Regions from separate parts of the Sporosarcina pasteurii genome, predicted to be linked through region 3. Evidence: predicted binding sites of a transcription regulator. Region 3 holds the regulator's gene; each other region holds the start of a gene.
The links. The regulator Rex, encoded in region 3, represses fermentation and respiration genes when NADH is low (regulators of the CRP and FNR family bind a similar motif). The targets are predictions, from matches to a motif close to TTGTGAAATATTTCACAA.

Region 1: AB1H92_RS05490 (poly(R)-hydroxyalkanoic acid synthase subunit PhaE) is a predicted target of Rex. The motif match lies at 3,279-3,296, and genes of this name have one in related genera.
Region 2: AB1H92_RS00675 (cytochrome C) is a predicted target of Rex. The motif match lies at 3,869-3,886, and genes of this name have one in related genera.

The regions. Positions count from the first base shown of each region.
Region 1 is NZ_CP160452.1:1,215,221-1,221,661, forward strand. Features, by position in the region: gene AB1H92_RS05475 (carbonate dehydratase) at 1-356, shown strand, start outside; gene phaC (class III poly(R)-hydroxyalkanoic acid synthase subunit PhaC) at 527-1,612, opposite strand; gene fabG (3-oxoacyl-[acyl-carrier-protein] reductase) at 1,704-2,486, opposite strand; gene AB1H92_RS05490 (poly(R)-hydroxyalkanoic acid synthase subunit PhaE) at 2,721-3,143, opposite strand; gene phaQ (poly-beta-hydroxybutyrate-responsive repressor) at 3,361-3,789, shown strand; gene AB1H92_RS05500 (hypothetical protein) at 3,865-4,380, shown strand; gene AB1H92_RS05505 (TatD family hydrolase) at 4,463-5,251, opposite strand; gene fabG (3-oxoacyl-ACP reductase FabG) at 5,468-6,211, shown strand; gene AB1H92_RS05515 (YfiT family bacillithiol transferase) at 6,359-6,441, shown strand, end outside.
Region 2 is NZ_CP160452.1:135,819-142,259, forward strand. Features, by position in the region: gene AB1H92_RS00660 (Fe(3+) ABC transporter substrate-binding protein) at 1-482, opposite strand, end outside; gene AB1H92_RS00665 (glycerate kinase) at 887-2,065, shown strand; gene AB1H92_RS00670 (SLC13 family permease) at 2,071-3,522, shown strand; gene AB1H92_RS00675 (cytochrome C) at 3,970-4,404, shown strand; gene nosZ (Sec-dependent nitrous-oxide reductase) at 4,423-6,291, shown strand; gene AB1H92_RS00685 (hypothetical protein) at 6,362-6,441, shown strand, end outside.
Region 3 is NZ_CP160452.1:2,934,649-2,941,089, reverse strand. Features, by position in the region: gene tsaE (tRNA (adenosine(37)-N6)-threonylcarbamoyltransferase complex ATPase subunit type 1 TsaE) at 1-133, shown strand, start outside; gene tsaB (tRNA (adenosine(37)-N6)-threonylcarbamoyltransferase complex dimerization subunit type 1 TsaB) at 130-828, shown strand; gene rimI (ribosomal protein S18-alanine N-acetyltransferase) at 833-1,282, shown strand; gene tsaD (tRNA (adenosine(37)-N6)-threonylcarbamoyltransferase complex transferase subunit TsaD) at 1,282-2,304, shown strand; gene AB1H92_RS14165 (ABC-F family ATP-binding cassette domain-containing protein) at 2,649-4,583, opposite strand; gene AB1H92_RS14160 (redox-sensing transcriptional repressor Rex) at 4,709-5,359, shown strand; gene AB1H92_RS14155 (twin-arginine translocase TatA/TatE family subunit) at 5,452-5,628, shown strand; gene tatC (twin-arginine translocase subunit TatC) at 5,646-6,404, shown strand.

The DNA.
Region 1 (6,441 bases), 1.6 Mb from region 3:
TCTACCTTGGAAACGATGTAACAATTGCTCATGGCGCGCTCATCCACGGCCCTGTTTATATTGGAGATGATGTCTTCGTTGGATTTAAAGCGATTGTCTATAATGCCATTGTTGAAGAAGGGGCATTTATTTCAAACAATGCCGTCGTGACAAATGGCGTGCACATTGCAGCGGATCGATTCGTACCGCCAGGCGCCCATGTTGACACGCAGGAGAAGGCAGATTCACTGTCATTTGTGCCAAAAGATAGCGAAGAATTTGCCGTTGAAGTACAGCGAGTCAATCAAGAGTTTCCTGCTTCTTATCATCTATTATTAGGGGAGAATCGTTGTTCTTGTGGAATTGCATATAGCTAACTTAATTCAAGTCACCTATGTAGCGGTTTAACATAGGCGGCTTTTATTTTTAAATTGACGGATTTTACTGCACAAGGCAAAACCCTACAAAGGAAACGTCCGCCATCATTCAATTCTACGATAAAAAAACAGCCCAAATTATAATTTGGGCTGTTACATTCATTCAATCATTATTTCGAGTTTTCTACTAGCCATTCGTTTATTAATGGATAGGTTTCATTGATTGCTGTCCGTCCGACTGTTACGGACACATGGCCAGTTTCAAGCAGGTGGAATGTTTTGTTTTTGCTCGAAATTTTATCGTTAAGCGCTTCGACTTGATGCGGTAACGCAATATTATCGCGACTTCCTGCAATGTTTAAGACGTTTGCTTTAATATCGCCCAGTTTAACTTGACGACCGCGCACGTAGAGTTCATCATTAATCAGTTTGTTTTCCTGGTAGAATTCACCGATCCATTGACGATAGGATTCGCCAGGGAATGGAATGCCATCTTTCAGCCATTTTTGCATGAGTTTCCAGCCTTCCACAAAAGTTTCATTATCCGCACGATCAGCCAGACTAACGTACGGGCCGTAGAAGTTTTGAATTGGGTTAAGCAATTTGTTTCCAAAATCAATGAATTCAGGTGTAATATTGCCCATTGTATCTACTAATTTGTCTAAATTGAAATACCTTTTGTCTAACCAATTCGTATAGTGACCAGCATCTGCGAAATCAAATGGACTCGTCATAAAAATCAAGTTACGAATTGGCAGCTCTGGATGGAGTGCTGCAAAGATTGACGTCATCGTCCCGCCCATGCAGTAGCCAAGCACGCTTAATTCCTTCGCATTTGAAGTTTGTAACACTTTTTTTGTGGCACGTGGAATGTAATCCATGATGTAATCTTCTAGTTTCATGTGACGGTCTTCATAGCCCGCAGTACCCCAATCCAATAAATAGACGTCATGTCCTTGGTTTGTCAAATACTCGATAAGGCTATTGCCTGGTGCTAAATCCAAAATATATGGCTTATTGATCAAGGCGTAAACCATAAGGATTGGCACTTTATTCGTTTTCTTAATCGCAGGTTGATAACGATACAGCTTCGATTTATTTTTTGTCCAAATGACTTCTTTAGGCGTTTGTCCAACAAGTGGCTCCGGTTCAGTAGTTAATACTTCCGAAAATCGTTTCAGGCGGTTATAGTTGCTTTTATATTCATCAGGTAATTTGTCGACCCAGTTTTCTAAATCCTTCATACTTGTATAAATCATTTCTCACGAATCCCCCTCTTTAAACTTTGCATAACGAAACATGGCGCTCCCAATGCTGGAAGCACCTTGCTACAATGTATGGTGATGATTACATGTATAGACCGCCGTTTACATTGATTGTCTGACCTGTAATATAGTCCGCTTGCGCTAGAAATACTACAGCTTCAGCAATTTCTTCCGGTGTTCCAAGACGTTGCATTGGCACCTTGGCAACTACTTTTGACAATACGTCTTCCGGCATTGCTTGAACCATCTCAGTGCCAATGAAGCCTGGGCAAACTGCGTTTACTGTAATGCCATTCCGTGCAGTTTCCAATGCTAGTGATTTAGTAAAACCAATCATTCCCGCTTTCGCAGCAGCGTAGTTCGTTTGTCCGAAACCGCCAGCCTGGCCGATGATGGAGCTGATGTTAATGACTCGTCCCGATTTTTGCTCAAGCATATGATTAATCACTGCAGAAGTTGTATTGTAAACGCTGTTTAAGTTTACATTAATCACTTCATTCCACTCTTCTTCTGAAAGTCTGCGGAATGTACGATCTCTTGTAATCCCAGCGTTATTTACGAGAATATCAATTTTACCGTATTTGTTTTTCACTTCTTCAATAAGATCCGCGATATCTTGTGAGTTTGAAACGTCTGCTTTTACTGCAATAGCAGAGCCTTCATTTTCTTCGATATCTTTGATCACTTCATCTGCTGCATCTGAACGGGATTGATAATTAATTGCTACGTGTGCGCCCTTATCTGCTAATTCTCTTGCAATCGCTGCGCCGATTCCACGAGAACCGCCTGTCACAATTGCAACTTTTCCTTCTAATGGTTTAACAATTGTTTTATTCTCCGCTGCTACTACGTCTAGAACTGTCATTATGTCATCCACCCCTATGTTGTTTTAAAGTGCTTGATTGCTGTACAGGAAACTAAAAGATCCTGGACTGTTGCAGTCGTTGCCAATCGAATAGCGTAGGGCTCGATTTGCCTTAATTTCTTTGAACTTTACAGAAACTAAGGTACCAATAGAACGTGGCGGCTTTAGACTGCTATCTCCCCCTAAGATTAAGGCACTTACGCTTTTGTTTCTGAAAAAAGTTATCTCTTACTTTTATTTCTTTTTAGCAGGAGTCCCAGTTTTTTCATTTTTCTCAACTTCAGCAAGAATACGATCGAGTTTTTTGTCTAAATTGGAAATCGTTCTTTTAAGAGAATTGATTTCTTTTTTGTTTTCTTCCACAAGCTCCTCAAGCTGGTCCTCTAGATTATCAATTTTGTTTTCCGTATTTATCACAAGTGATGCGACATTTGCGACTTCATCGCGCGAAGGCATATTGAATTGTGTCAAATAGGACTCTGCTGTTTTCGTAATAAACTCCTGATATTGTAAGTAGCTATTTAAAGTCTGTCCCAATCCTTCGGAAAAAGACTCTTTACCAAGTGACTCTTGAATTGCATCATTCCAAGCGTTTTCCGTTTTATCATAAATATCTTTCCAAATCTTAAACGGATCGATAGGTAATGTTTGCGACATGAAACTTCATCTCCTTTCCTAGCATAAGCATCAACATTAATTGTAACGCTAACTATGAAAATTTGGAATACTTAAAAAGGGCTAACAATTCATCAAATAAGCATATATATCTACAAAATTCGACAATTCGACCGTTTTTGAAATGTTTTATAATAGTTGACATTAAAACCATATAGGTGTAAATTACATATAGATGAATTAAACGGTCATTGAGGTGGTGAATAAATTGAGTTCAAAAAAAGATGAAACGAAAAAAGAGAAGCAGCAAAATTTAGGAACGCCGAGAAACTTTCTGATTCCGATTACGCTGCTGCACTTACGTGACTGGAATACACATGGCTATGAGTTAATGGAGAAGATTACACAGTTTGGCATTCAATCTATCGATCAAGGGAATTTTTATCGTATTTTAAGACAGCTTGAAAAAGATAATTTAGTTTCATCTACTTGGGACACAACGTCAAGTGGACCAGCAAAGCGAATTTATTCGATTACAGAAGCAGGGGAACAATATTTAGATATATGGGCGAAGTCATTAGGCCAGTATCAAAAAATGCTTGATCAGTTTTTTTCGCTATACAATCCGTTTCTCTCGCCGTATAGTCTTTTTTCAAAAGGGGAAAAGGAAGACCAGGAAGACAAATAGTTTTGGGTGATATGCAATTTTTGCATTCAACATAAATTCCATGTCTCATGGAAAACGATAAAGGGAGGATTTCACATGACGAAAAAAGTAGTGGAGAACACACAGCAACAAGCAGTAAACGGGGTAGAAGCGATTTGGGATAGCTGGTTAAACAGCTTTAAATCACTTCAGGGCATTCAAAATGATATTGAGAAAAAATCATTGGAAGTATTAGCTTATCAAAGAGATTTGTTAGAAGCTGCACGTAAATCTTTGTACACTGCAGAAAGTGAGTCTAAAAAGATGGCAGAGGAGTGGAATGAAAAGCTCGAAGGTACCGTAAAATCAGCAGAAAAGAACCAAAGTGAATTATCATCTAGCTGGCTATCGGCTGTAAAGGAAATTAATGAAAAAGCGTTGGCGCTTTCTTGGAATCCTAGCCATTCATTATTAGAACTGTTTTCAGAGACGCAAGACCAGTTAGAAGCAACTATAAAAGAGGCGAAGCAACAACAAGACAAAGGCCGTGATGAAGCCATTAAGCAAATTGAGGGGCTGGCTGAACAAGTAAAAAAGACACATAAAGGGATTTTGGAGACTGTGTCTGTTTGAAGAAAAGCAAGATACCGTGCAATCGAATGGATTGCACGGTTTTTGTTAGGTGAATTTCTTCTTGAATAAAGATTGGAATCATTCACTTATCCAGCTTGTAAAATTCAAACGTATTATTATGCAAGGTACGATATGTTTCTGCAAGATAGACTTCTTTTATCTGCGAAATCATAGATACGGAGGCGTGAATCATCTTTGGATGTGTCATTTGTCCATCAAACTTTCCTTTGAACTGCCAGGGTCCGTCCGTTTCTACCATCATTTGTTCTAGCGGGCATTGCCTCACGAGTGTTTGAATTTCCGTTTCATATAAAACGTCTGGGGTAACAGAGATGTAATAACCGTTATCCATGATACGTTGAGTTGTAGCTGTATTCCCTTTAAACCAATGGAAGTGTGCTTTTTCAATCGAGTGCATTTCAAGTAGGTTACAGACAATTGGCGCATCATCATAGATGGCATGGAGAATAATGGGTTTATCCCATTTTTTAGCATACTTGATAAATTGTTCAAGTACTTCAATATATCCTTCAATCGGAAATCGCGCGTCATTGTTCATTTCACTTCTTAAATAATAGGGAAGTCCAACTTCGCCAATCGCAACCATCTCTTTATGTTGGTCTGCAATCCATGAAAATAAGGTTTCAATCTCAGTGTCAGACGGAAGTTCCTGTTCAGGGTGTAAACCAAACGCTGGCTTTACCTGTTCAAACTTTTGGGAAAGTGCTAAATTGGTGCGGCAAGAATCCAAGTGAGAGGAAACGGAAATAACATTTGTACATTGGATCCGGTCCAAATCAGTGATGATCCTTCTTATATCCAGATCAGAATACTGATCTAAATGCATATGCGCATCGATGATTTTTCTCAATATATTCGCCACCTTTAATTGAGTAATTAGTTTTGTGTTATCAAAACCTGGGTATCTCATTTAATTATAGCGCATAAAGAACCTTATAAATTTAGGTATTGATTCTCAAGGTTAGTATTATACTAATTAGTAGAGCGAAACTTACGAACAGTCTCTTCTGAAGTGGAAGGGCAACCAAAGGGATGGAATACAAAAAACAAAAGGAGTTGAGAACGAATGGGGAATAGGAGATTGGAAAGTCAAGTGGCGATTATTACCGGTGGAGCAAATGGAATTGGAAAAGCGACGGTTAAACGGTTTTTAGAAGAAGGAGCAAAAGTCGTCATTGGCGATTTTGATGAAAAGGCCGGCGCTGAGCTTGTGAACGAGTTAAATTCAGAGAATGTTCTCTTTGTGCAAGTAGATGTAAGTGATCAGGAAAGTGTTCAGCAAATGGTTGAAAAGGTGATTAATCAGTTCGGAACAGTAGATATTTTAATTAACAACGCGGGAATTACGAGAGATGCAACGCTCACGAAAATGACAGAAGCAAATTTCCAAGATGTATTAAATGTGAATATAAATGGCGTTTTCAATTGTACACAAGAAGTCGCTGCCCATATGATTGAAAAGGGTAAAGGCAAAATCATTACCAGTTCATCTGTAAGCGGAATTTATGGAAACTTCGGTCAAACGAATTATGCGGCTTCAAAAGCGGCTGTTGTCGGCATGACAAAAACTTGGGCAAAAGAATTAGGGCGGAAAGGCATTAATGTGAATGCTGTCGCACCAGGTTTCACGCTCACTGCGATGGTTGAGGCCATGCCTGAAAACGTTGTTGAAAAGATGAATGCAATGGTTCCTCTACAAAGATTAGGAACACCTGATGACATTGCAAATGCTTATTTGTTTTTAGCTTCTGACGAGGCGTCGTATGTTCATGGTCATGTCCTGCATGTAGACGGCGCGATTACAATGTAAATCTATATGGATTAGATTGAAAGGCTCATTCTACTAGGCATGAATGGGCTTTTTTGTGCGAAGATACTCTCGAAGGACATACAAACAGTCAATTTAGCATTCATGGTATAATAGAAAAGAATAGACAGGGAAGAGGGGGAAAGATAGATGGATGTGAAATTTCCAATCGGGACATTACAAGTTCCAGAAAAAGTAACAGTAGAAAATGTTCAAGAGTGGCTGGAGGAAAT
Region 2 (6,441 bases), 500 kb from region 3:
TCAACAAGTGCTTCATAAGTGGATAACTCTTCAGGTTTCACCTTATCTTTATTATACACCAAAACCCGCGCGCGTTTCGTTAAACCTACCCACATATCGTCAGAATCACGGAACTTTTCAGGAATTTGTTTCGATAACTTGTCACTTGACACTTCTTGAAGTAATCCTTGTTCTTTTGCACGATATAATCTTCCAACATCGGCAGTTAGGAAAAGGTCCGCTTGTGTAGCTGTCCCTTCACGTTTAATACGCTCGATTAACTCGTCAGCTTCTCCTTTGATGACGTTCACTTTAATTCCTGTTTCATCCTCAAACTTTTTGTACAGCTCGTTATCGACATCATAGTGTCTGCTCGTATACAAATTTACTTCAGCTTTTTCGTTTTTCTTCTCGCTACCTGTTGTATCAGTGCTTTTCTTATTCCCGCATGCCGCGAGGATTAGTAGCAGAGAGACAAGCACCAGCACAAAACTTCTCTTCATGTACTTTCATCTCCAAACGTCTAATTTTATATTGATAACGATTCTCAATCTCATTACAAATATAAAGTTTGACAGCGATAAAGTCAACATAAAGTATATGAAAATTAACTAAAAAACATCTATCAGTCAAGGAGTGAATAAAATTCCTCTCATCTAACTTCAGCCTACATGAAATGGTGCAGTTTCGGAGACTGATACCATCTCTAATAAAGCTTCTTGCACATCGGCATGCAGTTGAGGGGCGGTTCAGTTGAAAAAATGAGAACCGGAATTGTGAATGTTAATAAACCCTCTCATAATCCTTAATGGTTTTGAATTTAATTTTTAATGGTTTTCTCACTGATTTCTAATTTTTGGATATTAAATTAGAAACTAATCAAATTAATGTTGGAGGAATGTTAAAAATGAAAATTGTAATTGTGCCGTCAGGATTTAAAGAGTGTTTAGAAGCCGAGGAAGTAGCTTTGGCGATGGAACGTGGCGTGAGACGTGTTGAGCAATCTATCGATATGGAAGTTATACCGATGATTGATGGGGGAGAAGGATTTGCAAAGACAATTGTTAACATAAAAGGTGGGGAATTGATTTATAAAGAAGTGACGGGACCAATCGGCGAGATGATTGAGAGTCACTTCGGGATTATTGTGGAGAATGGTAAACGGACTGCCGTTATTGAAATGGCAGCGGTAGCTGGACTAAAACTCGTGCCGAGAAATCAAAGAAACCCTTTGAAAACAACAACCTATGGTATAGGAGAGTTAATTGTTGCAGCACTAGATTTAGGTGTCGACAATATACTGATCGGCTGCGGTGATTCAGGCACGTCAGACGGCGGAGCAGGAATGGCGCAAGCGCTGGGCGTTCAGTTTTTAGATAAGAAAAGACAGCTCGTCGATATCCATGGCGGGGAAGATTTGATGAAGGTGAGTTCAATCGTAACGACTCATTTAGATAAAAGACTACAGGATGTGTCCATTAATGTTGCGTGTAACTGGAAGAATATTTTATGTGGGGAAAGCGGGGTTGCCCGAGTATTTGGACCTCAAAAAGGAGCAACTCCAAAACAAGTTGAACGTCTATCTTCAGCATTAGAACGTTATGCAGCTTTAATTCAAGAGGCATTAGGGATAGACGTTCGTTCATTGCCAGGAAGCGGGGCATCTGGTGGATTAGGTGCAGGACTCATTGCTTTTACGGGAGCCATGTTACATCCACGATTCGATATTATTATGGACTACATAAATATTGAAGAAAAAATTTCAACAGCAGATCTTGTATTTACTGCGGAAGGGAGTTTGGATTTTCAAACGCCAAATGGAAAAATCCCGGCGGAGGTCGCGCGTATTGCGAAAAAAAATAACATCCCAGTCATTGCGATTACCGGAACGATTGGGAAAGGGGCAGATTTAAACTATCGTGCAGGGATAGATGCATATTGCAGCATTATTCAAAAACCGACTTCTTTGGAAGAGGCCATACAAAATGCACCAAAATGGATAGAAGAAAGCACGGAGTCCGTATTCCGACAAGTTTTGATTGGCTTAGATGTTGCACAAAAAATGAAACTTAAAGAAAGCGTGTAATAAAAATGAAAACGAGAATGAAAAGAAAAATGGAAAAGCAAACTCGTATTCAGACTAGGATTCAACAATTAACGGTAAGATCAAAAGTGATTATTAGTTTACACCTTCTATTTATGACTGCAGTCTTACTAATTGGTGCGTTGGATTACCGTGCAAAAGTTTCTTTATTTGCTTTTTTATCGGCTATGACGTTATGGATTGCAACCAAAATTCCTGCGGGTTTTGTAGCAATTGGTCTCATTGTGTTTATCATTTTAATGAATGCGGCAGAACCGGAATTGTTATACGATTCACTATCTGAAGAAGTTGTATGGCTTATGATAGGGTCTTTTGTTATTGGAGAAGCAGTTAAAATGTCCGGATTGGCAGAACGATTAACACACTCAATATTGAGGGGGTCGAATAAGAAAAACAATTTACTTTTTGGATTAAGTTCAGTGTTATTTACTTCTGCATTTTTCGTTCCCTCAACATCTGGACGAGCAGCTTTATCAATGCCAATTATTAATCAGTTGAGTCAAGGTTTTTCGTATAAAGAACGAAGTGTGTTAGCTATCATAGCACCTGTGATTATATTAATGAGTACGTCAGCAACCTTAATTGGCGCAGGTTCTCATTTAATTGGAATCGGTTTACTGGAGAGTACGGTTAATCAAACCATCTCTTATATTCAGTGGTTTATATGGGGAGTGCCATTTGCAATCGTCGTTACACTGTTTTCGATTCTTGTAATAAAGTGGAAGTTATGGCCAAAGGACGGATTAAAGGAAGTTGAAAACAGACAATCAGAAGAAGAAATCCAGTGTAAAAAGTCGATGAACGGAAAAGAGAAAAAGACAATCATTTTAATTCTATTTTTAATTCTTGGTTGGATGACAGAAAACATACATGGATATGATATAGCGTTTATAGCGATGATAGGTGCAATCCTGATTATGATGCCGAAATTCGGAATCATTAGCTGGAAACAAGGGATAAGTTCAGTCTCCTGGAATTTGATTGTATTTGTTGCTGCGGCAACAGCACTTGGAAAGGTACTAGTAGAAACAGGCATCGTCAAATGGATTGAAGAAGAAATGCTCAATGTACTGTATTTGTTTACAGGCGCTCCGGAATGGCTGATTGTATTGATTATTTTGCTTGTAACTGTGACAAGCCATTTATATATCACTTCACATACAACACGTGCGATTGTTTTTATCCCAGGTTTATTATTATTTAGCGAAACGATAGGGGTTAATCCTGCAACAGTTGTTTTTCTAAGTTTAATAGGGATGAACTATTGTGTTACAGTTCCGGTCAGCTCGAAAGCATTACTTCTCTTTTATGAGGAAGGTGAAATTTCATATGATGCTAGAGATTTATTAAGGGTTAGCGCGATATTAATGCCTATATATATAATAATCGTCATGTTTTTCTATTTTTCTTATTGGCAGTGGACAGGGATGCAATTATGAACCCTGAGACGTTACTTATATAGTGGCAGGTAAATGTGTGAGATATAGTTATGACAATTTACGAAGTGGATAAAAGGGGAGGGTGTCGACAAAGTATTATGCAGTCGATATTCTCTTTTTTTATTGTATGTAATTGTATATTTTGGATGTTGTCATGTACAGAACCGGAAAAGTGGATGGTAATCATCTACTAATATGCCATTGATAAGCGGGTACGTAGCGCTCTTTTTTATTTTGTATCGTTATTCACACATTTGTCGATAAACTCGCCTTTCTTCATTTACGTCATACTTCTATTTTTTATCGTTTGCAATATTTCCGAAATGTTACAAATGTGTCCCGGTAGTTGTGAAGTAATTGTGAATACAACTGAGGATAAATAGTAATGGTTACCTCCACATGTTAAAGTTGTATTATAAATACATATTTAAAGAAAAGGGAGGTCGTATGCAATTGAAAACGAATGGAATGATCTTTTTGTTGGCATTTGTCTTAGCTTTTGCAGGTGGATATTTCTTTTTTAATAGCGGTAAGACGGAAGTTATGCAAGCGGTAACAAATGAGCAAAGTACGAAAAAAGAGGTAGTTGAAGAGGAAGAGAGTCAATCAGAGGAGCAAGCTTCTGCAGAGTTTGAAATCTTTAATACGAATAGTTGTCTATCTTGTCATGCAGTTAGTTCTTTAGGGCTCGAAGGCGGAATAACAGGACCAGATTTGTCGAATTCATACACAGATATAGAAGGTAAACACGGCGTAGACTTAGATTCATTTTTAAAAGAACCTACGTCAGCGGTAATGACCGGTGTAATAGAGGGAAATCCGCTTTCAGATGAAGACCGTGCAGAGATTGTTGATTTGTTGAAAAAGGCTTCAGAAGAATAAAAAATGAGGTGAATTGAATTGACGACGAAACGAATTATATCGGCAGTCTTAGGGATTGTCGCTGGTTTATTGGTTGCGGTTGTGTTTTTCGCTGACTTTAATCAAGCAAGTGAAAATGCTTCTGGTGATTTAAAATCCAAGGCTGAAAAGGTTTATGTGCCATATGGAGAGCTCGATGAATATTACATGATGTCATCCGGAGGACATTCAGGTCAGTTGTTTGTTTATGGAATTCCATCCATGCGTAAAATCCGAACGGTACCTATCTTTACGCCTGACCCTGCTACGGGCTATGGATATTCAAAGGAAACAAAAGAAATGCTTGGCGGTTTTACATGGGGAGATTTTCATCACCCAGCAATATCTGAAACGGCAGGGGACTATGATGGTGAGTTTTTATTTGCAAATGACGTAGGCAACAACCGTGTTGCAGCAGTTGATTTAAGCACATTTACTACAGTCGATATCATGTCGCTGCCAAATATGGGGGGGCCCCATGCGGGTGTTTTTGTCACTGAGAATACGGAATACATTGCACTTCCCACTCGGTTTGCTCGTCCATTAGATAATAAGTATGCAGACTTGGATAAGTATGAGGAAGAATATAAAGGCGTTGTTTCAATGACGACTTTTGATAAGGAAACAAAGAAATTTGACCTTGCTTATCAAATCGTTCTGCCGCCTTGGTCATACGATTTATCAGATGCTGGTAAGAAAATGTCTGGTGATTGGATCGTTATGACAACCTATAACTCGGAATTTGCAACAACAAATCTTGAAATAAATGCCTCTCAAAATGACAGAGATTATATTGTACTTGTTAATTGGAAGAAACTTGAGGAAGAAGTAGCGGCAGGAAATTATCATGACGTAAATGGCGCTAAAATGATTGACCCACGAGACCATAAAGGTGCGATTTATGCCGTTCCTGTAGCGAAATCACCACATGGTGTTGATGTTACGCCAGATGGAACTCGTTATATTGCTGCAGGTAAACTCGCTCCGATGATGACTGTTTTCTCATTTGAAAAGACGTTTGAAGCAATTGAAAAAGAAGACTTTACGGATGAGAAATTTGGGATTCCTGTTCTTTCTTATGAAAGTGTCATGGAACGTGAAGTTGACCCTCCTGGTGCATTAGGACCGTTACACACACAGTTTGACGATAAAGGGAATGCCTATAATACGATGTTCATTTCCTCTGAAATTGTGAAATGGAATATAGAAACAGGCGAAGTAATCGACCGAACACCTTCTTACTTCTCGCCAGGACACGCGGCAGCAGCAGAAGGAGATACTGTATCTCCAGATGGCAAGTGGCTCGTTTCTTTAAATAAAATATCAAAGGATAATTTCTTATCCGTTGGCCCATCTCATCCCGAATCTATGGATTTAATTGATATTTCGGGAGAAAAAATGGAGCATATTATGGCTGTTCCGGTAGATCCTGAGCCGCACTATGCACAAATTGTACACCGAGACAAAATCAAAACAGTAACCGTTTATGAAAAAGACGAAAACAGAGAAAACTCCGTTTGGAAGCAAGAGGATGCACGGGTTGAACGTAAAGGTGATGAAGTACATGTTTACGGAATTGCCATGAGGTCAAGATTTATTTTCGATGCACAATCAGACAGACCTGATGCCGTCACTGTTAAAGAAGGAGATCGTGTCTTCTTCCACTTAACGAACATTGACCTTGACCAAGATATTACACACGGATTTGGAATTAATGAATATGACTTAAATTTTGAAGTGCAACCAGGACAAACAAGTACATTGGAATTTGTTGCCGATAAAGCAGGCGTTTATCCGATTTACTGTACAAACTTCTGTTCAGCACTTCACCAAGAAATGAGCGGTTATTTACTCGTAGAACCTAAGTAATGATATTTCGACATAGTAAAGGGCGCATCGATGGGCCCTTTACTTTTTATAAAATCGGAGGTGATCTCCAATGAAGAGAAATCTTTCAAACGCTTCAGTGATTAGCCTTATAACTGCGGCAATCATCACAGTGTCGACTCTTTTTGTCCC
Region 3 (6,441 bases):
TTTAATAGAAGAGGATTTACCGGCAGAGCGATTAGAAATTCGAATAACCCGAGATGGAGAAAATCGTCGAACGATTACGCTTTTGCCAAAAGGAAAACGATATGAAAAATTGTGTGGGGAGCTACAAATATGATTTGGCTAGGAATCGATACTTCAAATACACCGCTTTCTGTAGCGATTGTGAAAGATGGTCAAGTACTAACTGAGGAAAATACATCTATACCGGTAAACCATTCATTGCGTGCGATGCCTGCAATTGAAGAGGTCATTAAAAAGGCGAAGTTGACTCCTGCAGATATTGATGCGATTGCGGTTTCTGAAGGCCCTGGTTCATACACAGGCGTGCGAATCGGTGTAACCATCGCAAAAACGCTTGCGTGGACATTGAAAAAGCCGCTTGTCGGTGTTTCAAGCATGAAAGTGCTTGCGATGAATGGCCTTTTCTTTAATGGTCTGATTTGCCCAATTGTAGATGCCAGAAGAAAAAATATTTATACGGGTGTTTATCAATCTAAGAACGACACGCTTACTTCTGTTATTGAAGATGGCCACTATTCTTTAGAGGATTTATTAGAAAAACTTCAAACTTATGATAAGCCGATTTTATTTATTGGGAAAGATGTCGCGATGCATGAAGAGCAATTAGTTGAAAGTTTGCGGGAGCGGGCAGTGATCGCGCCGTTTTCATTTAATCTTCCGCGCGCATCTTCTGTAATTTATACTGCACAACAAGTGGGTATTCAAGAGGACGTGCATCATTTTGTTCCTGAGTATCACCGAATTGCAGAAGCTGAGGCAAATTGGTTGAAGGCGCAAGGGAAGGATTAAGACAATGAACGACGTGATTAATTTTAGAGTGATGACAGAGCAGGATATTCCGGACGTCGTCAAAATCGAAGAAGAAGCATTTGCAACACCTTGGACAGCAGAGATTTTTGAGCACGAAATGAATGGGAACAATTACGCACATTATATCGTGGCCACGGACGGTGATGAGGTTATTGGGCATTGTGGCATGTGGATTGTGCTGGATGAGTGTCATATTACGAATATTGCAGTGTTAAAGCGTTACCGAGGCAATGGGATTGGAGAACAATTGTTGCGTGAGGGCATTAAGCTTTGTCGTGATCTGGACGTTCGACTCATGACATTAGAAGTTCGTGTCAGCAATAAAGTTGCCCAGAATATGTATCGAAAACTTGGATTTCAAGATGGCGGAATTCGAAAAAACTATTATACGGACGATCGTGAAGATGCGCTCGTCATGTGGGTGGAGTTATAATGAAAAAAGATCAATATATATTAGGCATTGAAACAAGTTGTGATGAAACTGCTGCTTCTATTGTTAAAAACGGCATTGAAATTGTATCTAATGTCGTTGCGTCACAAATTGAGAGTCAAAAGAGGTTTGGTGGTGTCGTACCGGAAATTGCTTCTCGTCATCACGTAGAGCAGATTACGATTGTGATTGAGGAAGCTTTGCAACAGGCGAACTTGAAACCGAGTGAGTTAGATGCAGTTGCGGTGACAGAGGGTCCTGGGTTGGTTGGAGCGCTTCTTATCGGCATTAACGCAGCGAAGGCATTTGCATTTGCCCATCAGTTGCCGATTATTGGCGTGCATCATATCGCCGGGCATATTTATGCGAACCAACTTGTCCAACGTATGGAGTTTCCCCTACTGGCACTGATTGTATCTGGTGGGCATACAGAGCTTGTCTTAATGAGAGAGCATGGTTCATTCGAGTTAATTGGTGAAACACGTGATGATGCAGCTGGAGAAGCTTATGATAAGGTTGCGCGGGTGTTAAACCTTCCGTATCCAGGTGGTCCAGAGATCGACCGTTTGGCAGCTGAGAGCGACGGTGAGATTGAGTTTCCAAGAGCTTGGCTAGAGCCGGATTCTTACGATTTTAGTTTTAGTGGATTAAAATCTGCAGTCATTAATTATAAACATAATCTAGAGCAGCGCGGGGGCACTGTTAATCCTGCGCATATGGCAGCTGGTTTTCAAAATAGTGTCGTGGATGTATTAACGACTAAAACAAAAAAAGCAGCAGAACAATACCAAGTAAGACAAGTGATTGCTGCTGGCGGTGTAGCGGCGAATAAACAGTTACGCGCATCGCTGACAGAAACTTTTTTAGAATTGAACATTCCATTTTATGTACCGCCAATTTATCTCTGTACAGACAACGCTGCTATGATTGCAGCAGCAGGCGCGTCTATGTATGAAAATGGTGTTCGAAGTAATTTATCAATGAATGGAAGACCGGGAATGGAGCTTGTTTCTTGGTCAAAATAAACGAACGCGGCAGTTGTTAAATTTAGACAACTTCCGCGTTTTTAATATTTCTTACAATGGAATTGTCAAGAGGAACATTCGTACTTATGCACATTTTGTGGATAAGTTGTTGATAAAAATCTGATAACTTAATTTATGCACGGTTATAAATGGATAACTTTGTGTATAACTCTATGTGTTTTTGTGGATAGTGTGGGTAACATCGTGGATTTACCGTAATTACACTATTCTCTGTGTGGATAAGATTGTGGAGATTTAATGCGCACAAATTGTATAAGATCTACGAATTTCGACAAAAAAAGATAAATCGTTCACTAAAAATGTTTTTAGTGAACGATTGAATTTCAAGAGAAATTTTCGAGTTGTTCCTGAAGATCTAGCCAATTCTCAGCTTCGCTATCATGCTTTTCCTGTAATGCATCAATTTCGGCTTGAATTTCCATTAATTTTACATGGTCATCAGCGTATACTGGGTTTGAAAGCTCGGTTTCAAACGCGGAGATTTTTTCATCAAGGGAAGCGATTGTTTTTTCGGCCTCTTCAATGGCTCTTGTGATTCTTCTAAGTTGTCTCTTTTCTTCTCGATCAAGTTCTTCCCGTACTTGCTTAACTGTGTTTGATTTATCGTCAAGTTGGCGTTTTTTTTCTTCCTGAATTTCAGCAAGTTCTTGCTTTTTTTCAACGAAATAGTCGTAGTCCCCTAAATATTCAACGGCACCATTTACGTTAAGGTCAATCACTTTTGTTGCGATTCGGTTAATGAAATAACGGTCATGGGAAACAAATAGGATGGTTCCAGGAAAATCATCGAGCGCATTTTCTAGGATTTCTTTACTGTCTAAGTCTAAATGGTTGGTCGGCTCGTCTAAAATGAGTGTATTGGATTGTTGAAGCATCAATTTAGCAAGGGCTAGTCTTGCTTTTTCGCCGCCCGATAAAGTGGAAACATGTTTATTCACATCGTCCCCTGAAAATAGGAAACGACCGAGTATGCCGCGAATGTCTTTTTCATTCATCATCGGCCAGTCACGCCACAGCTCTTCTAATACGGTACTATTGCCCGTAAGTGATGCTTGTTCCTGGTCGTAATAGCCAAATTGTACATTGGTTCCGTACCGTATTTCACCGGCAAGAGGTTGCTGTTTTTTAACGATTGTTTTGAGTAATGTTGATTTCCCAACACCATTTGGTCCGATGATCGCAATACGTTCCCCACGATACACGTGGATATCTAGATTTTTCGATACGGCTCCTTCCTCATAACCAACGGCGAGATTGTCAATGGCCAACACATCATTGCCGCTTTGACGCCCAATTGGAAAGGTAAAGCTTGCCGACTTTTCATCTCCATCGGGGGACTCCATCCATTCAGTTCGCTCTAACATTTTCCGTCTACTTTGTGCCATTTTGGATGTAGATGCACGAGCGATGTTTTTCTGGATAAAATCCTCCATCCTAGCTCTTTCACTCATTTCTCTTTCATATTGCTTCATGTCACGTTCGTAATTGCGTGCTTTTTCAATGAGATAGGCACTGTAATTGCCGTGATATTTGGTCATTTTTGTTCTAGAAATTTCGTATACAATTGTAACAATTTCGTCGAGAAAGTATCTATCGTGTGAAACGACAAGGAGGGCACCTTCGTACCCGACTAAGTATTTTTCTAACCAACTAAGTGTTTCGATATCTAAATGGTTTGTAGGCTCGTCCAGTATTAATAAATCCGGCTTACTGAGAAGCATTTTTGCTAGGGCTAATCTTGTCTTTTGCCCGCCTGATAAAGTATTGACACTTTTGTCAAAGTCATCTTGATAAAAACGCATCCCGTGTAAAACAGAGCGTGTATCAGATTCGTACTGATAACCATTGGCATTTTTAAACTCTGTTTGTAAGGCATCATATTCGTTTGTGACACGCGTAAATTCATCATGATTGGAGTAAACCGCAGGATTCGCCATGGTTTCTTCAAGCGCACGAATGCGTTTTTCCATTTCTTGAAGCGGCTTGAAAACAGTCATCATTTCTTCCCAAATCGTTAAGGGGGAATCGATACCAGAATGCTGCTCTAGATAACCAATTCGTGTATCTTTTGGGACGATAATATCCCCTGTATCGGCACTCATTTCACCCGCAATAATTTTTAATAGGGTAGACTTTCCTGCCCCGTTTCTGCCGACGAGTGCGATGCGATCGCGGCTTCGAACTTCTAATTGGATATTTTCTATTATATTCAATCCTGAAAAGGACTTCGTTAAACCATTCACTTGTAAAACGATCATTTTATTTACACCTCTATTCAATTATAGTCTAATTGAATCGCAAGTGGCGTGCAATGCGCAACTTTACAATAATCGACATATCTTGTACGATAGAATTGGTGAGAAGTACGTCGAGGAGGTTTAGCATGATAGATGAGACATGGAAAATCCCACAAGCGACTACAAGAAGATTGCCCCTTTATTATCGATTTTTACAAAACTTCGCGAATGCTAATAAGACGCGTATATCTTCTAGCGAATTAAGCGAGGCAATGAAAATTGATGCGGCGACAATTCGAAGAGATTTTTCGCATTTTGGCGCGCTCGGTCGTAAAGGGTATGGATATGACGTGCAATATTTACTTGATTTTTTTCGTAAAACGTTAGATCAAGACGAAGTAACAGATGTTGCGCTTATCGGGGTTGGTAGTTTAGGAACCGCTTTCTTAAAGTATAATTTTCACAAAAACCATAATACACGTATCGTCATAGCGTTCGATCCGAGAACACCCAAAGAGGGGATGATAAACAGTGGAATTCCTGTGTATCATTCGGACCAGATGACAGAAAAAATAAAGGAACAAGGCATTGAACTTGCCATACTCACTGTTCCTGCTGATGTTGCTCAATATGTGACAAATGACCTTGTAGATGTTGGGATTAAAGGAATTCTGAATTTTTCTCCAGTACGTCTGTCAGCGCCTGATTCTGTTCGAGTACATACGATTGATTTATCAGTTGAATTGCAAACACTTGTTTATTTTATGAAAAACGACGTCAAACAGTCACAATTGTAATGGCTTACACATAGCATCCGAAGTATTTTTCATGTAGTATAGAGAATACAGTATAGTTCGAAAAATGTTCTTTCAAACTAGGAGGTGTCGTCATGATAGGAGTACCAAGTTTAATCCTTATCGGAGTTGTTGCGCTACTTATATTTGGACCTAAAAAGTTACCTGAAATTGGAAAAGCATTTGGTTCATCTTTACGTGAATTTAAAAACGCGACAAAAGGACTTACCGATGACGAGGAGCCGAAAAACAATAAAGATGATAAGAAGTAAATAAGGATGTTAGTCCGATGTCAAATGAAAAACAATTAACGATCATTGAACATATAGATGAGCTGAGAAAACGGCTGATGGTCATCGTCGTTTTCTTTGTTATTGCATTAGTAGGCGGTTTTTTTATTGCCAAACCGCTTATCCACTATCTTCAGTATACTGAAGAAGCAAAAAGCTTAACGTTAAACGCATTTAATGTCACAGATCCGATTTTGATTTATTTAAAAGTCATTGTGATTGTCTCGTTTATCCTGATTTCACCAGTTTTATCGTATCAGTTATGGTCATTTGTGAGTCCAGGACTTCATGAGACAGAGCGTAAAGTGACATTGAGTTATATTCCCTTTGGATTTTTACTATTTCTTGGCGGAATTTCATTTTCATACTATATACTCTTTCCTTACATAATGAAGTTCACGATGGCTTTAGCGAATGAACTTGAAATCACACAAACGCTAGGGATTAATGAATATTTTAATTTTCTTATTCAAATTACAATTCCTTTTGGCTTGATCTTTCAAATGCCTATACTTACTTTATTTTTAACACGATTAGGTATTTTAAATCCTTCGATTCTCGTTAAGGTTAGAAAGTATGCGTTTTTCGTATTATTTATCATAGCGGCTATTATTACACCGCCAGATTTATTTTCACATTTATTTGTGACAGTACCCTTATTTTTACTGTATGAAATTAGCATACTTATTTCTCGAATGGGGTATCGAAAATATTTGAAGGCTGAACAACAGCGTCAAATTGAAGAAATGAATGAATAAAAAAACTTCCTTCCCAATGATTGAGAAGGAAGTTTTT